Regions from separate parts of the Allobosea sp. 2RAB26 genome, predicted to be linked through region 1. Evidence: riboswitches for the same ligand, from Rfam matches in the RefSeq annotation. Region 1 holds a riboswitch; each other region holds the start of a gene.

Region 1 (3,967 bases):
ACCGCCGATTCGATGATCGGCCACAAGACACCGCGCCACCTCGCCTTCGGCTGGGCGGCGGCGCGTCTCGACGACCTCGTCAACCTTCCCGCCTCTCGCCTCACCGCGCTGCTGCTGACCGCAGCCGCCGCACTCGACAAAACGTCAGACCCCGCCAATGCGTGGCGAGCTGTCCGACGCGATGCCCGCCATCATCGTTCGCCCAATGCCGGTTGGCCGGAAGCCGCGATGGCAGGTGCGCTAGGCCTCCGTCTGGCGGGCCCGCGCGTCTATGGCGAGGTCAGGGTCGACGACGGCTGGATGGGGGACGGCCGGGCCGAAGCGGAAGCGGCGGATATCCGGCGGGCGCTCGCTCTCTATCGGAGGGCATGTCTGCTGCTGTGGGGGCTCGCCGTTGCGGGGGCCGCTACCGCGCTCGCCCTCTAGTTCATCGGACCGGGCATCGCATCTGGAACGACGATCTCACCTTCTGTGTTTGCTTCGACTTTCCCGAAAGCCGCAACTCACGTTTCGGGTCGATGGCTCAGCCTCAGAACTCGATCCCGGCCTGTGCCTTCACGCCCGCCGCGAAGTGATGCTTGACCAGCGTCATCTCGGTGACGAGGTCTGCGACGGCGATCAACTCGGGCTTGGCATTGCGGCCGGTGACGACGATGTGCAGATCAGGGCGCCGGCTCGCCAATGTCTCGACCACCTCCGCCAGCGGCAGATAGTCGTAGCGCAGCGCGATATTGAGTTCGTCGAGCACGAGCAGGCGTATCTCCGGATCGTCCATCAACGCCTTGGCCTTGGCGAAGGCGCGCCCGGCGGCAGCGATGTCGCGGGCCTTGTCCTGCGTTTCCCAGGTGAAGCCTTCGCCCATCGTGTGCCAGACGATGCGATCACCGAAGGCGTCGAGCGCCTTGCGTTCCCCTGTCGCCCAGGCGCCCTTGATGAACTGCACCACCCCGACGCGCCAGTCATGGCCGAGAGCCCGCAGGATCAATCCGAAGGCGGCGGTCGACTTGCCCTTGCCTGGCCCCGTATTGACGATCAGGAGTCCCTTTTCGATCGTCTTGGCGGCAACCTCGGCATCCTGCACTGCCTTGCGCTTTTCCATCTTGGCCTTGTGGCGGGCGGCCTCGTCAGCATCGATCGTCATCGGAACCTCCTGCTCATTTCACCTGCATCGGCAGACCGGCGACCATGAAGATCACCCGGTCGGCCCGCGCCGCAAGCATCTGGTGCAGCCGCCCCGCCTCGTCGCGGAACCGCCGGGCGAGCGCATTCTCAGGCACGATACCGAGCCCAACCTCGTTGGAAACCAGGACCACCGGGCCTCGTGCCGCGACGCAGGCCTCGACCAGTTCCCGGCTTGCAGCCGCCACATCCTGCTCTGCCAGTATCACGTTGGTCAGCCAGAGCGTCAGGCAGTCCACCAGGACAGGTTGCCCCGCGGGAACCGCGCGGATCGCCTGCGCCAGGTCCAGCGGAGCATCGATGGTCATCCACTCCTTCGACCGGCGGGCGCGGTGCTCGGCAATCCGGGCGCGCATCTCATCGTCATAGGCCTGGGCCGTGGCGAGATAGGTCCAGGGCGCTGGCACCATCTCGATCAGGGCCTCGGCATGGCGGCTCTTGCCGGAGCGGGCGCCGCCCAGAACGAGGGTGAGAGGGGAAAGGATCGCTGCCACTGCCAAACTCTCAGCCCAGGGAAGATCAGCCTAAGGAACGGACCTGGCGAGCGAAGCGAAGCAAGCCGGGACAGGCGACAAGAGATCACATCGCTTCACTGCGCTCGCAATCACGATCGCTGCATTGCACAGCACCGTGCAGATGGCTAATGATCATCGCCGACGGTGCCTCTGCAAGGAGGTGAAAAGGGAACGCGGTGCGATACCGCGGCTGCCCCCGCAACTGTAAGCGGCGAGTTTCGCGCCATCGGCCACTGGGATTGTCCCGGGAAGGCGGCGAGAGATCCGGACCCGCGAGCCAGGAGACCTGCCGTCAGCGAGTGATGCAATCCAGCGGGCTGCCGGCGGGGTGGCCAAGGAGACCGAGATGACGACGAATACGGCTTCGATCACCACCCAGGCCAGCGCTTCCGAGCGCGTCAAGGCTGTCGCAGCTGCCCTGGCACTCGGCGCAGCCCTGATCTTCACCGTCGGCTTCGCCCATTCGACCAGCGTTCACAACGCAGCCCACGACACGCGCCACACCCTCGCCTTTCCCTGCCACTGAGGGAAAGGCAACATGGTCAATCGTGTTCTCACGGTCAGTCTTCTGGCCGGGCTTCTTGCTGGGCTCCTGGTAGCAGCACTCCAGCATGTCACCACCACGCCGCTGATCCTCAAGGCGGAAACCTTTGAGACGGCACTGCGCGCAGTCGAGCTTCAGCACGCCAGCTTCACCGGCGATGCCAGGATCGTCCTTGCCCATGGCGGCGCCGACGCAGCCGACCACGCCGAGTGGAAGCCACAGGACGGCTTGCAGCGTACGGCCTTCACCACCATCGTCACCATTGCGACCGCGATCGGCTTTGCCGCCCTGCTGCTCGGCGGCATGATCGCAGCGGGCGATGCCATCACTGAGCGGACCGCACTGATCTGGGCGGCTTGCGGCTTCCTGGCCTTCGGCCTCGTGCCGGCGACCGGGCTCGCACCGGAATTGCCCGGCAGCGCGTCAGCCGAACTGCTCCACCGCCAGACCTGGTGGATCGCCACCGCGCTCGTCACCGCCGGCGGCCTCTGGGTCTTCCTGCGGGCGGAGGCGAGCTGGCTGCGGGCACTTGCCGTGCTTGCCATGCTCGTCCCGCATCTGATCGGCGCACCACATCCCGCCGCCCCGGAGAGCAAGGTCCCTGCCGAAATCGCAGCGCATTTCGCCGCGCTCTCGCTCGCGCTCCAGGCTGCCCTCTGGCTCGCCACCGGCTTTGCCGTCGGCGTGCTCTGGCCCTGGGCGACGCGCCGTGCCGCAGCCCCGGCCAAGGCCTGACGCTGAGCGCGATCCCCCGGGATCGCGCCGGAAGCCAAGGAACCGGCCTATGCCCGAAGGCGATGTCACCATTTTCGTCTGCGTCGCCTGCCGGCGCGCGCGGGCGGACCTGCCGGAGGGTTACGACCAGCCCGGACTGGGTTTTGCCGAGGCGCTGCGCGAACGCATCGCGCGCGACGGCGGGACGCTTCCGGTCGAACCCGTCGACTGCCTCGCGGTCTGCAATCGCCCCTGCACCGTCGCCTTGGCGGCCGACGGCAAATGGACCTATCTGATCGGCGATCTCGACGCAGACACCCATATCGCCGAAATCGTTGACGCAGCTGCAAGCTTTGCAGCCAGCGCAAACGGTATCGTTCCCTGGAAAGAAAGACCCGCTTCGTTCCGCAAGGGCGTGGTCGCGCGCGTACCGCCTCTCCCGGCGCGCCAACAAGGATGAGATCATGAACGCTCCCCAAGCCCGCTCGCTGGGCAAGATCCCCTGCACGATCATCACCGGCTTCCTCGGGGCCGGAAAGACCACACTGGTGCGGCACCTGCTGGAGAATGCAGGGGGCAAGCGCATCGCCGTGCTGGTCAATGAGTTCGGCGATCTCGGCTTCGACGGTTCCTTCATCGCCGGCTGCGGCATTTCCGGCTGCACCGCGGAGGACATCGTCGAGCTGCCGAATGGCTGCATCTGCTGCACCGTCGCCGACGACTTCGTGCCGGCGCTGGAAAAGCTGCTCGACCGGCCGAACCCGCCGGAACACATCCTGATCGAGACCTCGGGGCTTGCCCTGCCGAAGCCGCTGGTCAACGCGTTCAATTGGCCGGCCATTCGGTCACGTGTCACGGTCGATGGTGTCATCGCCGTGGTCGATGGTCCGGCCGTGGCGGATGGCCAGTTCGCGGATGATCCCGACGCTCTCGCTGCGCAGGCGGCGCAGGATGCCGCGGTCGGGCACGACAACCCGCTCGAAGAAGTGTTCGAGGACCAGATCCTCTGCGCCGA
Region 2 (3,967 bases), on a different contig from region 1:
GATTTCAGTCGTCGCCTGCTGCTCGACAAAGGCCAGGCGCCGGGCGAGGTCGTGCCGCGACAAGGTGCCGATCTCGCGGTCGTCCAGCGTCACCACGCCGCTTGCGACCTTGCGCAGGCGGCACAGCAGCCTCAACAGGCTCGACTTTCCCGAACCGTTGGGGCCGATGAGACCGAGGATCTTTCCCGGTTCGGCGTGCAGCGTCACGCCGTCCACGATCACGCGCCCTCCGGCGCTCCAACGGACGTCGCGCGCGGCCAGCGTCATGCCGGTCGCCTCGCGCGATAGAGTATGAAGGCGAAAGCCGGGGCGCCGAACAGCGCCGTCACGACGCCGATCGGCAGAATCTGCTGCGGCACCAGCGTCCGCGACAGGATGTCGGCAAGAATCATGAAGATTGCACCGATGATCAGGCATGCCGGGAGCAGCCGGGCATGGGCTGGGCCCGTCAGGAAGCGCGCGGCGTGGGGTATGACGAGACCGACGAACCCGATCGTGCCGACGATACTGACCATGGTCGCTGTCATCACAGCCGTCGTCACGAACAGCACGATGCGCACGCGGGTCACCGCCACGCCCAACGCGGCCGCGGCATCCGCGCCGAAGGCGAACGCATCGAGCGCCTTCGTATGAAAGATGCAGACAGCGAAGCCCGCGAAGGCCACTGGCGTAGCGAGCCAGACATCGGGCCAGCGCACCCCCCCGAAATTACCGAGAAGCCAGAACATCACGCCGCGGGCCTGTTCGGCACTGGCCAGCGTGGTGACGATCGTCGCGGTCGCCGCATTGAACAGCTGCGATCCGGCGACGCCTGCGAGGATCACGCGGTCGGTCGCGCCACCGGCCCCTGCGGCGAGCAAGGCAACGATGACGAGCGCAGCAATGGCGCCGAGGAAGGCACCGCCAGATATGCTGAGCGCAGCACCGCCGAAGCCCAGGATCATCACCGCGACCGCACCCGTCGAGGCTCCGGCCGAGATACCGAGGATATAGGGCTCTGCGAGCGGATTGCGCAGCAGCGCCTGCAGGATTGCGCCCGAAAGCGCGAGCGCTCCTCCGCAGAGGGCCGCCACCACAGCCCGGCTCAACCGGTAGTCGAAGATGACGCCCTGCTGGATCGCGCTCACGGGGTAGTCGAGATCGAACAACCCGTTGCCCAGGGCCCTGAAGACCGTGGCAAGCGGGATCGACATTTCGCCGATTGTCACGGCGAGCGCGATCGCGAGTATCATCACGACGAAGGCGAGGATCGCTACTGCGCCCCTCGCCAACCAGTTGGGCCGAACCACTCCATGGCTCACTTGGTGAGGCCGAAGCTCTTGATGCCGTTGGCCAGCGCCTCGATGCCGTCGATCGTATCAAGCCCGGCCCTGGTCGCGCCGACATCCATGATCACGATCCGCTGCTGCCGGCTGGCGTCGAGCTTGCTCGCAACCGCGTCGGTCTTGAGGAAGTCGAGCTTGAGATTGATGTCATCTGCTGGGAAACGCCGGCGATCCATCTTGACCACGACGATGACGGCAGGGTTGGCGGAAGCGACGGTCTCCCAACCAACCAGCGGCCATTCCTCGTTGGTGGTGATGACGTTCCGGGCGCCGAGCTTCGACAGGATATAGGCAGGCACGCCATTCTTGCCGGCCAGGAAGGCGTCGCCCTTGATGTCCTTGCTGGAGAACCAGACCACGACGGGGACATCCTGCGGCTTGATACCGGCCACAGAAGCGACCGCCTTGTCCTCGCGGGCCTTCAATTCGGCGACCAGCGCCTCGGCGCGATCGGAGACGTCGAAGATCTGCCCGAACTCGCGAATATTGCGGTAGACGAGATCCATCGTGAACATCTGCGTGCGGACGCCGTCGCCCGGCCCGGAATTGTCCTTTCCGACGCAGTCGGTGGGCGAGACATAGGTCGGCACCTTCAGCTTCGCAAACTGGTCGCGCTTGCCGACGATGCCGTTGGGGCCGATATGCCATTCGAACATCGCAGTCACGAGGTCGGGTTCCTGGGCGACGACGGCCTCGAAACTCGGATCGTTGTCGGCAAGCCGCTTCACCTTGGCGTTGACCGCCTCATAGGGCTTCGCGACAGGGCTGAACCACACGGCTGTGCCCACGACCTTGTCGCCGAGCCCGAGCGCGTAGAGGATCTCGGTCTGCGTCTGTCCGACCGCCACGACGCGCTTTGGCGCCTGGTTGAACGTTATCGTCTCCCGGCAATTCTCCAGCGTCAGCGGATACTGCGTCGGCGCGGCCAAGGCCGCTCCGGACATCGACATGCCGATGGCTGCGACGAACGAAAGGCAAGAAAGGCGTGCGGCGCTGCGCATTGAAGTCTCCGATAGCGTCGAGCGGCGGCATGCGTCGCGAGGCTCGGGGGCCTCGCACGGCCGATCCTGTAATGCAACAATATTACAATTTTGATAGACTGCTCGACGAGTCTGCGTCAAGCGCTCTGCCGCGGCTGCGACCGCGTGGTTCGGCATCATGGACATGGAATTCATCGCTCCCCGAGATGACGAGCCGGGAGCTTGAGCGGATCGGTTCGGGGGTGCGGGTCTACGACCTGCCGCCGACGCAAATCCCCCCGGACACCCCGCCCGAAAGACGCTTCTGCGATCAGGGCAGGTCTCCTGGCTCGCGGGTCAGCGCTGGCTTCGCCCGGCCTTCCCGGCGTGAGAGCGCCAGTGGACGTTGGGAGAAGAGCTCGCCGCTTACAGTTGCGGGGGCAGCCTCGGATTCGGCGCAGGGCGCCTCACCGAATTCCCTCTTAGCTTCGGGCCTGGACCCGAGGAACCTTGATCGCGGCCGACCATAGAGGGGCCCAAGGCGGCGTCAAGCCGCAGGCACCGACCACACCGCCTGCTGATGGAGCCCTGCAGCGAGACGGCTCCATCCTTCTCGGCTCACTCCCAGCTCAGGGCGCCGCCGTTCTGGTATTCGATGACGCGGGTCTCGAAGAAGTTCTTCTCCTTCTTCAGGTCCATCGCCTCGCTCATCCAGGGGAACGGGTTTTCCGTTTCCGCGAAGACCGGCGCGAGGCCGAGCTGCGCGCAACGGCGGTTGGCGATGAAATGCATGTACTGCTCGCAGAGCGCAGCATTCAGGCCGAGGAAGCCGCGCGGCATGGTGTCCCGGCCATAGGCGGCCTCGAGTTCGGCAGCGTCGCGGATCATGCCGCGCAGCTCGTCCTGGAAGGCCTTGGTCCAGAGATGCGGGTTCTCGATCTTGATCTGGTTGATCACGTCGATGCCGAAATTCAGGTGAATGCTCTCGTCGCGCAGGATGTACTGGTACTGCTCGGCGATGCCGACCATCTTGTTGCGTCGGCCGAGCGACAGGATCTGGGCGAAGCCGGTATAGAACCACATGCCCTCGAAGATCACGTAGAAGGCGACGAGGTCGCGCAGGAAGGCCTGATCGGCCTCGGGCGTGCCGGTCTCGAAATCGGGATCGTCGAGATGCTGGGTGTGCTTCAGGGCCCAGGCCGCTTTGTCGGTGATCGAGGGCACCTCGCGATACATGTTGAAGAGTTCGCCCTCGTCGAGGCCGAGACTCTCGACGATGTACTGGAAGGTGTGGGTGTGCACCGCCTCCTCGAAAGCCTGGCGCAGCAGGTACTGCCGGCATTCCGGATTGGTGAGATGACGGTAGATCGCGAGCACGATGTTGTTGGCGACGAGGCTTTCCGAGGCCGCGAAGAAGCCGAGATTGCGCTTGATCGTGCGGCGCTCGTCCTCGGTCAGCCCGTCCTTCGACTTCCACAGAGCGATATCGGCCTGCATCGAGACCTCTGTCGGCATCCAGTGATTGTTGCAGCCGGCGAGGTATTTCTCCCAGGCCCATTTGTACTTGAGCGGCAGGAGCTGGTTCACATCGGCGCGGCAGTTGATCATCCGCTTCTCGTCGACGCTGACGCGGCCGCCGGAGCGATCGATCTCGCCGAGGCCGGTGGCATCGGCAGAGGTTCC
Region 3 (3,967 bases), on a different contig from region 1:
TCACGCTTGGCATCGTGCTCGCGCTCGGCATGTCGGTGGTGGTGACCTGGAACCACGCCGAGCATGCTTATTTCGACGGCGCGGTGATGCTGATCTTCTTCCTGCTGATCGGGCGCTATCTCGACCAGCTGATGCGCCGCCGCACGCGCGACCTCGCCGGCAATCTCGCCGCGCTGAAGGCGGAAACAGCGACCCGGCTGATGCCGAATGGCGAGGCGGTGGTGATGCCGATCGCGGCGATCGCCACGGGCGACCGTGTCCTGATCCAGCCCGGCGAGCGCATCAGCGTCGATGGCGTCATCGAGACCGGCCATTCCGAAATCGACCAGAGTCTGGTCACGGGCGAAACCCTGCCGCACGCCGTCGCGCCCGGCGCACAGGTCTATGCCGGTACCCTCAACCTCTCCGGAGCCTTGACGGTAAAGGTCGCGGCTGCCGCCAGCGGCACGCTGCTCGATGAGATCGATGCGCTGATGGCGCGCGCGGTCGAAAGCCGGTCGCGCTATGTCAAGCTCTCCGACCGGGCGGCCAGGCTCTACGCCCCTCTTGTCCACGCCACTGCGCTCGCGACTCTCTTGGGCTGGATCGCCTTCGGTCTGCCCTGGCCCGAAGCCCTGATCATCGCCATCACCGTTTTGATCATCACCTGCCCCTGCGCGCTCGGGCTCGCGATTCCAGCCGTGCAGGTCGTTGCCGCCTCAGCCCTGTTCAAGCGCAAGGTCATGTTGAAACAGGGTGATGCGCTGGAACGCCTCGCCGAGGCTGATGTCGCAGTCTTCGACAAGACCGGCACACTCACCTTGCCTGACCCCGATCTGGTCAATGGCGACGAGATCGATGCCGCAACCTTGCAGGCCGCCGGCCGATTGGCTGCCGCGAGCCGCCACCCTCTCGCCCGCGCCATCGCCCGTGCCGCCGGCAATCCCGCACCTGCGAGCGATGTCAGCGAAAATCATGGCGCAGGCTTGAGCGCGATCGTCGGCGGGATCGAAACCCGCCTCGGCAGTGTCGGCTATTGCGGGGTCGGGGCCGAAGCCGCAATCGTCGCCGCCCGCCATCCGGCTGCCTCCCTGATCGCGTGGCGCCATGGCAATGAATGCGCCGTCTTCGCGGTTGACCAGCAGATACGGCCGGAGGCGCGCGACTGCATTGCCGCGTTGCGCGAGCTTGGCCTCGAGATCCGTATCCTCTCCGGCGACCGGAGCGAAGCTGTTGCGCCTGTCGCGTTGGCCCTCGGCATCACGGAGGCCGAATCCGGCCTGCGCCCCGACGAGAAGCTCAAGGCCCTCGACCGGCTCAGCGCCAAGGGGCGCAAGGTGCTGATGATCGGGGATGGGTTGAACGACGCCCCGGCCCTTGCCAAGGCCCATGTCTCGATCTCTCCGATCAGCGCGACCGACCTGGCGCAGGCATCGGCCGACATCGTCTTCATCGGCGACAGCCTGATGCCGGTCGCCGACAGCCTGCGCATCGCCCGCAGCGCCCGCAACCTCATGCTGGAAAACCTCTGGTTCGCGGTGTTGTACAATGCCGTCGCGGTGCCGATTGCCGTCGCGGGGTTCGCGACGCCGCTGGTTGCTGCCGTCGCGATGTCGGGCTCGTCGCTGGTGGTCACGCTGAACGCCCTGCGCGCCGGGCGCGGCCTGCCCGGCCAGAATACGGGAGCAAGCGCATGAACATCCTGGTGATCCTGTTCCCGCTGGCGCTCGGTCTCGGACTGCTGGGGCTGGCAGCCTTCTTCTGGTGCATGCGCACCGGCCAGTTCAGCGATCTCGAGGGGCCGAGCTGGCGCATCCTCAGGGATGACGACCTGCGCTCACCTGGGGACACCAACCTCAACGATCATTGACGCCGCTGCCGTTCCGGCCTTACCTCGCCGGCGACGGTTCCCTTAGGGGATCAAAAGGGAATGCGGTGCGGATGGTTCGCCATTCAATGCCGTGGCTGCCCCCGCAACTGTAAGCGGCGAGCCTTTCGCCACACGCCACTGGGCCCTCGGACCTGGGAAGGCGGCGTCAAGGCACCGACCCGCGAGCCAGGAGACCTGCCGTCAGCCGTGGTCACACGCGAACACGTTCGGACGGGGTGTTTCGATCGCTTGTTGAACTGCACGCTGGCCAAGGGCAGCGGGCGGGGCCTCGCGTTCGCGGTGACGTGCCACTGACGTCAACGCCCGAGGTTTCACCAGTGATCCGCCTTTCCCCGACCGCCCGGCGCGGCCGGCTGCTCATAGTCCTGCCGCTTCTCGTCTCTGCCAGCTCCCTGCCCGCCGGCCGGAGCTCGGCCCAGTCCGCTCCGGAAGCGATTTCCCTCGACGAGATCGTCGTCAGCGCGACGACGCGGCCCACGCCAGCCCGCGAGATCGCCAATTCCGTGACCGTCATCACCGCCGGCGATATCCAGCGCGAGCAGCGCCGAACCCTGCCGCAGGCCCTGGCCGCCGTTCCCGGCCTCAATATCGTGCAGATCGGCGGCCCGGGCGGGCAGACCTCGGTCTTCATGCGCGGCACCAACTCCAACCACGTCAAGGTCCTGATCGACGGCATCGAGGCCAACGACCCGTCGACGCCGAACCGCTCCTTCGATTTCGGCTCGGTGCTGACCGACGACATCGAGCGCATCGAAGTGCTGCGCGGTCCGCAAAGCGGCCTCTACGGCGCCAATGCACTGGGCGGTGTCATCTCGATCACGACCAAGCGCGGTGACGGTCCGCCAAAGCTGACGGCCCGCGCCGAGGCCGGCTCATACGGCACCTTCAACCAGGCGGTCAGTCTGAGCGGCGGCGACGACCGCTTCAACTACGCCCTCAGCATCGCCCATTTCAAATCGGATTCGACCCCGGTGACACCTGCCGGTCTCGTTCCACCCGGGCGCCGCATCAATCCAAACTCCTACGACAACTGGACCTATTCGGCCCGGTTGGGCGTCGCGCTGTCCGATACGCTGTCGCTGAACTGGGTCGGCCGCTACACCGACGGCTACCTGCTCTTCACCGGCGATTCCGGTTTTCCCAGCACGCCCAGCGGCTTCCGCAGCAGCCAGGACTATAAGCAGGCCTTCACGCGCGGAGAGGTCGTCTGGGATCCGCTCGGCGGGCGCTTCGTCAATCGCTTCGGACTGTCCTACAGCAACCAGGACCGTTCCAACCGCATTCCCAATGCCATTGGTATCCTCGGCCTGCCGACGGAGAATCTCGGCGAACGCACCAAGGTCGACTGGCGCGGCGACCTGGAGCTGATGAAGGGCCAGACCCTGGTGATGGGCCTGCAATATGAGCGCGAGCGGCTGGAAACCCGCGCCCTCACGGCATCCAATGGCAATACTGGCGCCTTTGCCGAACTGCAGTCGAATTTCAGCGACAGGCTCTTCATGGTCTCGAACATCCGCTACGACGATGACGAGACCTTCGGCGGCCACACGACCTACCGCATCGCGCCGGCCTATATCGTGCCGGGAACCGAGACCAAGCTGAAGGCGAGCTACGGCACAGGTTTCAAGGCGCCGACCCTGAGCGAGCGCTTCAGCGATTCTCGCCCGGCCTTCAACTTCTTCGGCAATCCGGACCTGAAGCCGGAGGAAAGCCGCGGCTGGGATCTCGGCTTCGAGCAGCCCTTGCTCGCAGACAAGGTCCGGTTCGGCGCCACTTATTTCCACAACGACATCGAGAACCTGATCGTCACCAACGCAGCACGGAACTCCTATGCCAATATCGGCAAGGCCACGACCAAGGGCGTCGAGGCCTTTGCCGCGCTCGAACTCTCGCCCCAGTTCAAGGTGCGGGCGGACTACACCTTCACCATCGCCAAGGACGACATCGCCCGGCAGGAGCTGCTGCGCCGTCCCCGTCACAAGGCCAGCGTAACGGCAAGCTGGACGCCGGTTGACAAGCTCACCCTTTCGGCGACGCTGATCTATGTGGGTGAGCGCGTCGACGGAAACCGAGACTTCTCGATATCGCGCATGCGGG
Region 4 (3,967 bases), on a different contig from region 1:
CGTCCATCGCGGCGATCGCGTCGATGATGTCGTTGAACTCCGAGTAGCACATATGGGTGTGCACCTGGGTTGCGTCGGTGACGCCCGAGGCACAGAGCCTGAAGCTGCCCACCGCCCAGTCCAGATAGCCCTTCCACTCGCTCTTGCGCAGCGGCAGCCCCTCGCGCAGCGCCGCCTCGTCGATCTGGATCATCGCGGCACCTGCCTTCTCCAAATCGATGACCTCGTCGCGGATCGCCAGCGCGATCTGGCGGCAGGAGGCACTGCGCGGGATGTCGTCGCGGATGAAAGACCAGTTCAGGATCGTAACGGGCCCGGTCAGCATGCCCTTCATCGGCCTCATCGTCAGCGACTGCGAATAGGTCCACCAGCCGACCGTCATCGGCTGCGGCCGCGAGACGTCGCCGAACAGGATCGGCGGCCGCACACAGCGCGAGCCGTAGCTCTGGACCCAGCCATGTTTGGTGAAGGCGAAGCCGGCGAGCTGCTCGCCAAAATACTGCACCATGTCGTTGCGCTCGAACTCGCCATGGACGAGCACGTCGAGGCCAATCTCCTCCTGCCAGCGCACCGTGCGCTCCGTCTCCTCACGCAGGAATTGCTCATAGTCGGCATCGCTGATCAGGCCCTTGGCATGAGCCGAGCGGGCCTTGCGGACCTCGGCGGTCTGCGGAAAGGAGCCGATCGTTGTCGTCGGGAAGGCTGGCAGGTTGAAGCGTTCGCGCTGCAATTTCGCTCGGGCTGCGAAGGGGCTCTTGCGGTCCGTCATGCTGGGCGTCACCGCCGCGACACGCGCAGCCACTGCGGCATCGTGGACTTTCGGCGAGGCCTTTCGGGCCGCCGCTGCGGCCGCCGAAGCGTCCAGGGCATCCCCGACGCTGTCGCGGCCACCCGCCAGGGCTTTGCCCAGCACCGAGAGTTCGCCCATCTTCTGCACGGAGAAGGCGAGCCAGCTCTTCAGGTCGGAATCGAGATCGGTTTCGAGATCGAGATCGATCGGCGTGTGCAGCAGCGAGCAGGAGGGCGCGATCTGGACATGGTCGGTGCCGCGCCTGGCGACAACCGGCTCGAGCCGGTCGAGCAGCGCCGGCAGGTTGGCCCGCCAGATGTTGCGGCCATCGATCATGCCGAGCGACAGCACGAGCCCGCGCGGCGCCTTGGTCAGCACCTCCTCGAGCTGCGCGGGAGCGCGCACGAGGTCGAGATGAAGGCCTGCGACAGGCAGCGTGACCGCCGTGTCGAGATTGTCGCCGAGACCACCGAAATAGGTCGTCAGCATGATCTTCAGCTGCGGCAGGGCATGGGCGATGGTGGCATAGGTCCGGCGCAGGGCGTCGCGGGCGGCCTCGTCGAGATCGAGCACCAGACAAGGCTCGTCGATCTGGACCCATTCGGCACCATTGGCGGAAAGGCGGCGCAGCACATCGATATAGACCGGCAGCAACTCGCCGAGCAGCGAGAGCGGATCGAGGCTGGCGTCCTTGCTCTTGCCGAGCTTCAGATAGGTGACCGGCCCAAGCAGAACGGGGCGGGTGTCGTAGCCGAGTGACTTGGCCTCACGATACTCGTCGACCGCCTTGAGCGAGGACAGTGCGAAGCGCTGTCCGGTCGCGAATTCCGGCACCATGTAGTGGTAGTTGGTGTCGAACCACTTGGTCATTTCCTGCGCCGGGGCGCCGTGGGAATGCTCGTGGTCGTGGTGGGCATGGCCGCAGGAGGTGTGCGGCTCGGTCTCGCTTTGCGCACCTCGCGCCATGGCGAAATAGGTCGCCAGCCCGACCGGACCACCCTTCCAGCCATAGATCTCGGGAATCGCGCCGACCATCACGCTGGTGTCCAGCACCTGATCGTAGAACGAAAAGTCGTTCGACGGGATGACGGTGACACCGCGTGCCTTCTGGCGGGCCCAGTTGGCGGCGCGCAATGCGGCGGCGGTGTCGAGCAGGTCCCTTTCGGTCGACTTGCCCGACCAATAGCTTTCGAGAGCGAGTTTGAGTTCGCGGCGCGGACCAATGCGCGGCGTCCCAAGGGTCGCGACAGGAAGTGAAGATGACATAGGCTTACCCCAGAAGTTGGGAGCAAAGGCCAAAGCGGACGCGTCCAGGATTCCGCCGGCGAAGAGCCTGCGCAATCGCAAAGCGCTCCACCGGGACACCCCGCCCGAGGACGTTCAGTTCGTCGAGGCAGGTCTCCTGGCTCACGGGTCATCGCTGCTGTCCGGCCTTCCCGAGACCTTGCCGGCCTCAGTGACACATCTTGGACAGCGGCTCACCGCTTACAGTTGCGGGGGCAGCGCCGGCCTTGCCCAGGTCAATAGCGACCTCGACGCACCGGCTTCCCTCTTAGCTCCGGGCAAACAGACCCGGAGAACCACGACACCCCAACCTAGGTCCAAATGCTCGCCGCAGTCAATGGGAATATAAAGACATCTTTATGTCTCCATGTCGCTATCTGCGCCGACTGACGCTGCTCCCGACGGCGGGATGTTCCGTGGTCGCGCGCAGGCGATGCGGGGCAAGCAGTTCCCGCGCAATTGCTAAAGTAGAATAATTAGAATCTATATCTATTATAGATTTCAAATGTACTTCACGCTACAAAATTACATCAGAAAACACTGTGTCAAATTTACAATTGCGAATCCTAGTACCAGCGGACTACATCCACCCGCAAATGGACTGGGGCCTTCCAATGAAGAAAAAATCAAAACTATATTTTTCAGCCGCTTTCCTTTTTACAATCCTTCAAAGCACGATTTGTTACTCTCAAGCGATCGCAGATGGCGGCAGTGCGTCACCGGCGTTCACGCTCGACCAGATTACGGTCACGGCGACACGCGGTGAAAAGCAGGTTCTCGATGTTCCCGGCGTCGTGAACGTTATCTCACGGCAGGAACTCGACGAGCGCATGACGCGCGACATGCAGGACCTCGTCCGCTACCAGCCGGGCGTCAGCGTCAACCGCCTCACCAGCGGCACCGACCCGTTCGGCAACCTCGATGGCTTCACGATCCGGGGGGTCGGCGGCAACCGCGTCCAGATGCAGGTCGATGGATCGCGTGTGATCGAGCGCATCACTGATGGCAATCGCAACTTTGTCGAGATGCCCTTCCTGAAGAGCGTCGAGATCGTGCGTGGCCCGGGCTCCGTGCTCTGGGGCGCCGATGCTCTGGGCGGCATCGTCGCCTATCGTACGCTCGATCCCCAGGACCTGCTGAAAGGCAAGGACAAGCCGTATGCCGTACGTCTCGATGCCGGGTATGACAGTTTCGACCGCTCCTTCACCAAGACCGGCATTGCGGCCTTCAGGCTCACCCCTGCCCTCGAGGCCATTGTCGGCCTGAGCCAGAAGACGGCGGAGGAGGCCAAACTCAGCCGTGCCCGGGCCGATGGCGGCCGCTGGGGCTGCCCCGTGCCGAGCCTGCGCTATCTCGGCTGCGACACGCTGAACCCGCTCGACAGCACGGTTTGGAACGCCTTCGGCAAGATCGTCTTCTCGCCGACGACAGACCATACGTTCAAGCTGACCGGAGAGTATTTCAACAACAGCTCAAAGGTAAATCAGCTCTGGGACTACAATGTCTTGGCGTCTGGTCTCCGCAACGGACCCTATATCCGAGATGAAGTGAAGTCACGCCAGCGCATCGCCTTCGAGCATCAATGGGATGTCGGCACGAGCTTCCTCGACTCGATCCGCTGGCAGGCATCGTTCTCGCCACAGAAGCGTGAGGTCACCAATAATCGCTACCAGACGCAGACCAACAACCAGCAGCGTTTCACCCGCGGCTTCCTCGACTATTCCGAACAATTCTCCCAGCTCGACATCCAGGCCAAGTCGAGCTTCGCGCTCGGCTCGAGCTTCCACAGGCTGACCTACGGGTTCCAGGGCGACGTCACCAAGACCGATTATGAGCGTCGCGACGACGTCCGGAACATGTCGACCGGCGTCACCACCACGACGATTGCAGGCG

Evidence for each region. A riboswitch is a leader RNA that binds a small molecule or an ion and turns the genes downstream of it on or off. The one in region 1 is predicted to bind cobalamin.
Region 2: another riboswitch for cobalamin. It lies ahead of AB4118_RS21270 (ABC transporter substrate-binding protein); the one in region 1 lies ahead of AB4118_RS14315 (CbtB domain-containing protein).
Region 3: another riboswitch for cobalamin. It lies ahead of AB4118_RS11355 (TonB-dependent receptor plug domain-containing protein); the one in region 1 lies ahead of AB4118_RS14315 (CbtB domain-containing protein).
Region 4: another riboswitch for cobalamin. It lies ahead of metE (5-methyltetrahydropteroyltriglutamate--homocysteine S-methyltransferase); the one in region 1 lies ahead of AB4118_RS14315 (CbtB domain-containing protein).

The regions. Positions count from the first base shown of each region.
Region 1 is NZ_JBFRGS010000006.1:380,021-383,987, forward strand. It holds gene cbiB (adenosylcobinamide-phosphate synthase CbiB) at 1-426, shown strand, start outside; gene cobO (cob(I)yrinic acid a,c-diamide adenosyltransferase) at 530-1,141, opposite strand; gene cobU (bifunctional adenosylcobinamide kinase/adenosylcobinamide-phosphate guanylyltransferase) at 1,155-1,679, opposite strand; cobalamin riboswitch at 1,820-2,002, shown strand; gene AB4118_RS14315 (CbtB domain-containing protein) at 2,041-2,220, shown strand; gene AB4118_RS14320 (CbtA family protein) at 2,233-2,973, shown strand; gene AB4118_RS14325 (DUF1636 family protein) at 3,023-3,412, shown strand; gene cobW (cobalamin biosynthesis protein CobW) at 3,417-3,967, shown strand, end outside.
Region 2 is NZ_JBFRGS010000011.1:72,816-76,782, reverse strand. It holds gene AB4118_RS21280 (ABC transporter ATP-binding protein) at 1-267, opposite strand, end outside; gene AB4118_RS21275 (FecCD family ABC transporter permease) at 264-1,232, opposite strand; gene AB4118_RS21270 (ABC transporter substrate-binding protein) at 1,298-2,326, opposite strand; cobalamin riboswitch at 2,603-2,812, opposite strand; gene AB4118_RS21265 (ribonucleotide-diphosphate reductase subunit beta) at 2,903-3,967, opposite strand, start outside.
Region 3 is NZ_JBFRGS010000005.1:202,792-206,758, reverse strand. It holds gene AB4118_RS11365 (heavy metal translocating P-type ATPase) at 1-1,676, shown strand, start outside; gene ccoS (cbb3-type cytochrome oxidase assembly protein CcoS) at 1,673-1,849, shown strand; cobalamin riboswitch at 1,867-2,066, shown strand; gene AB4118_RS11355 (TonB-dependent receptor plug domain-containing protein) at 2,188-3,967, shown strand, end outside.
Region 4 is NZ_JBFRGS010000011.1:53,025-56,991, forward strand. It holds gene metE (5-methyltetrahydropteroyltriglutamate--homocysteine S-methyltransferase) at 1-2,056, opposite strand, end outside; cobalamin riboswitch at 2,166-2,390, opposite strand; gene AB4118_RS21215 (TonB-dependent hemoglobin/transferrin/lactoferrin family receptor) at 2,689-3,967, shown strand, end outside.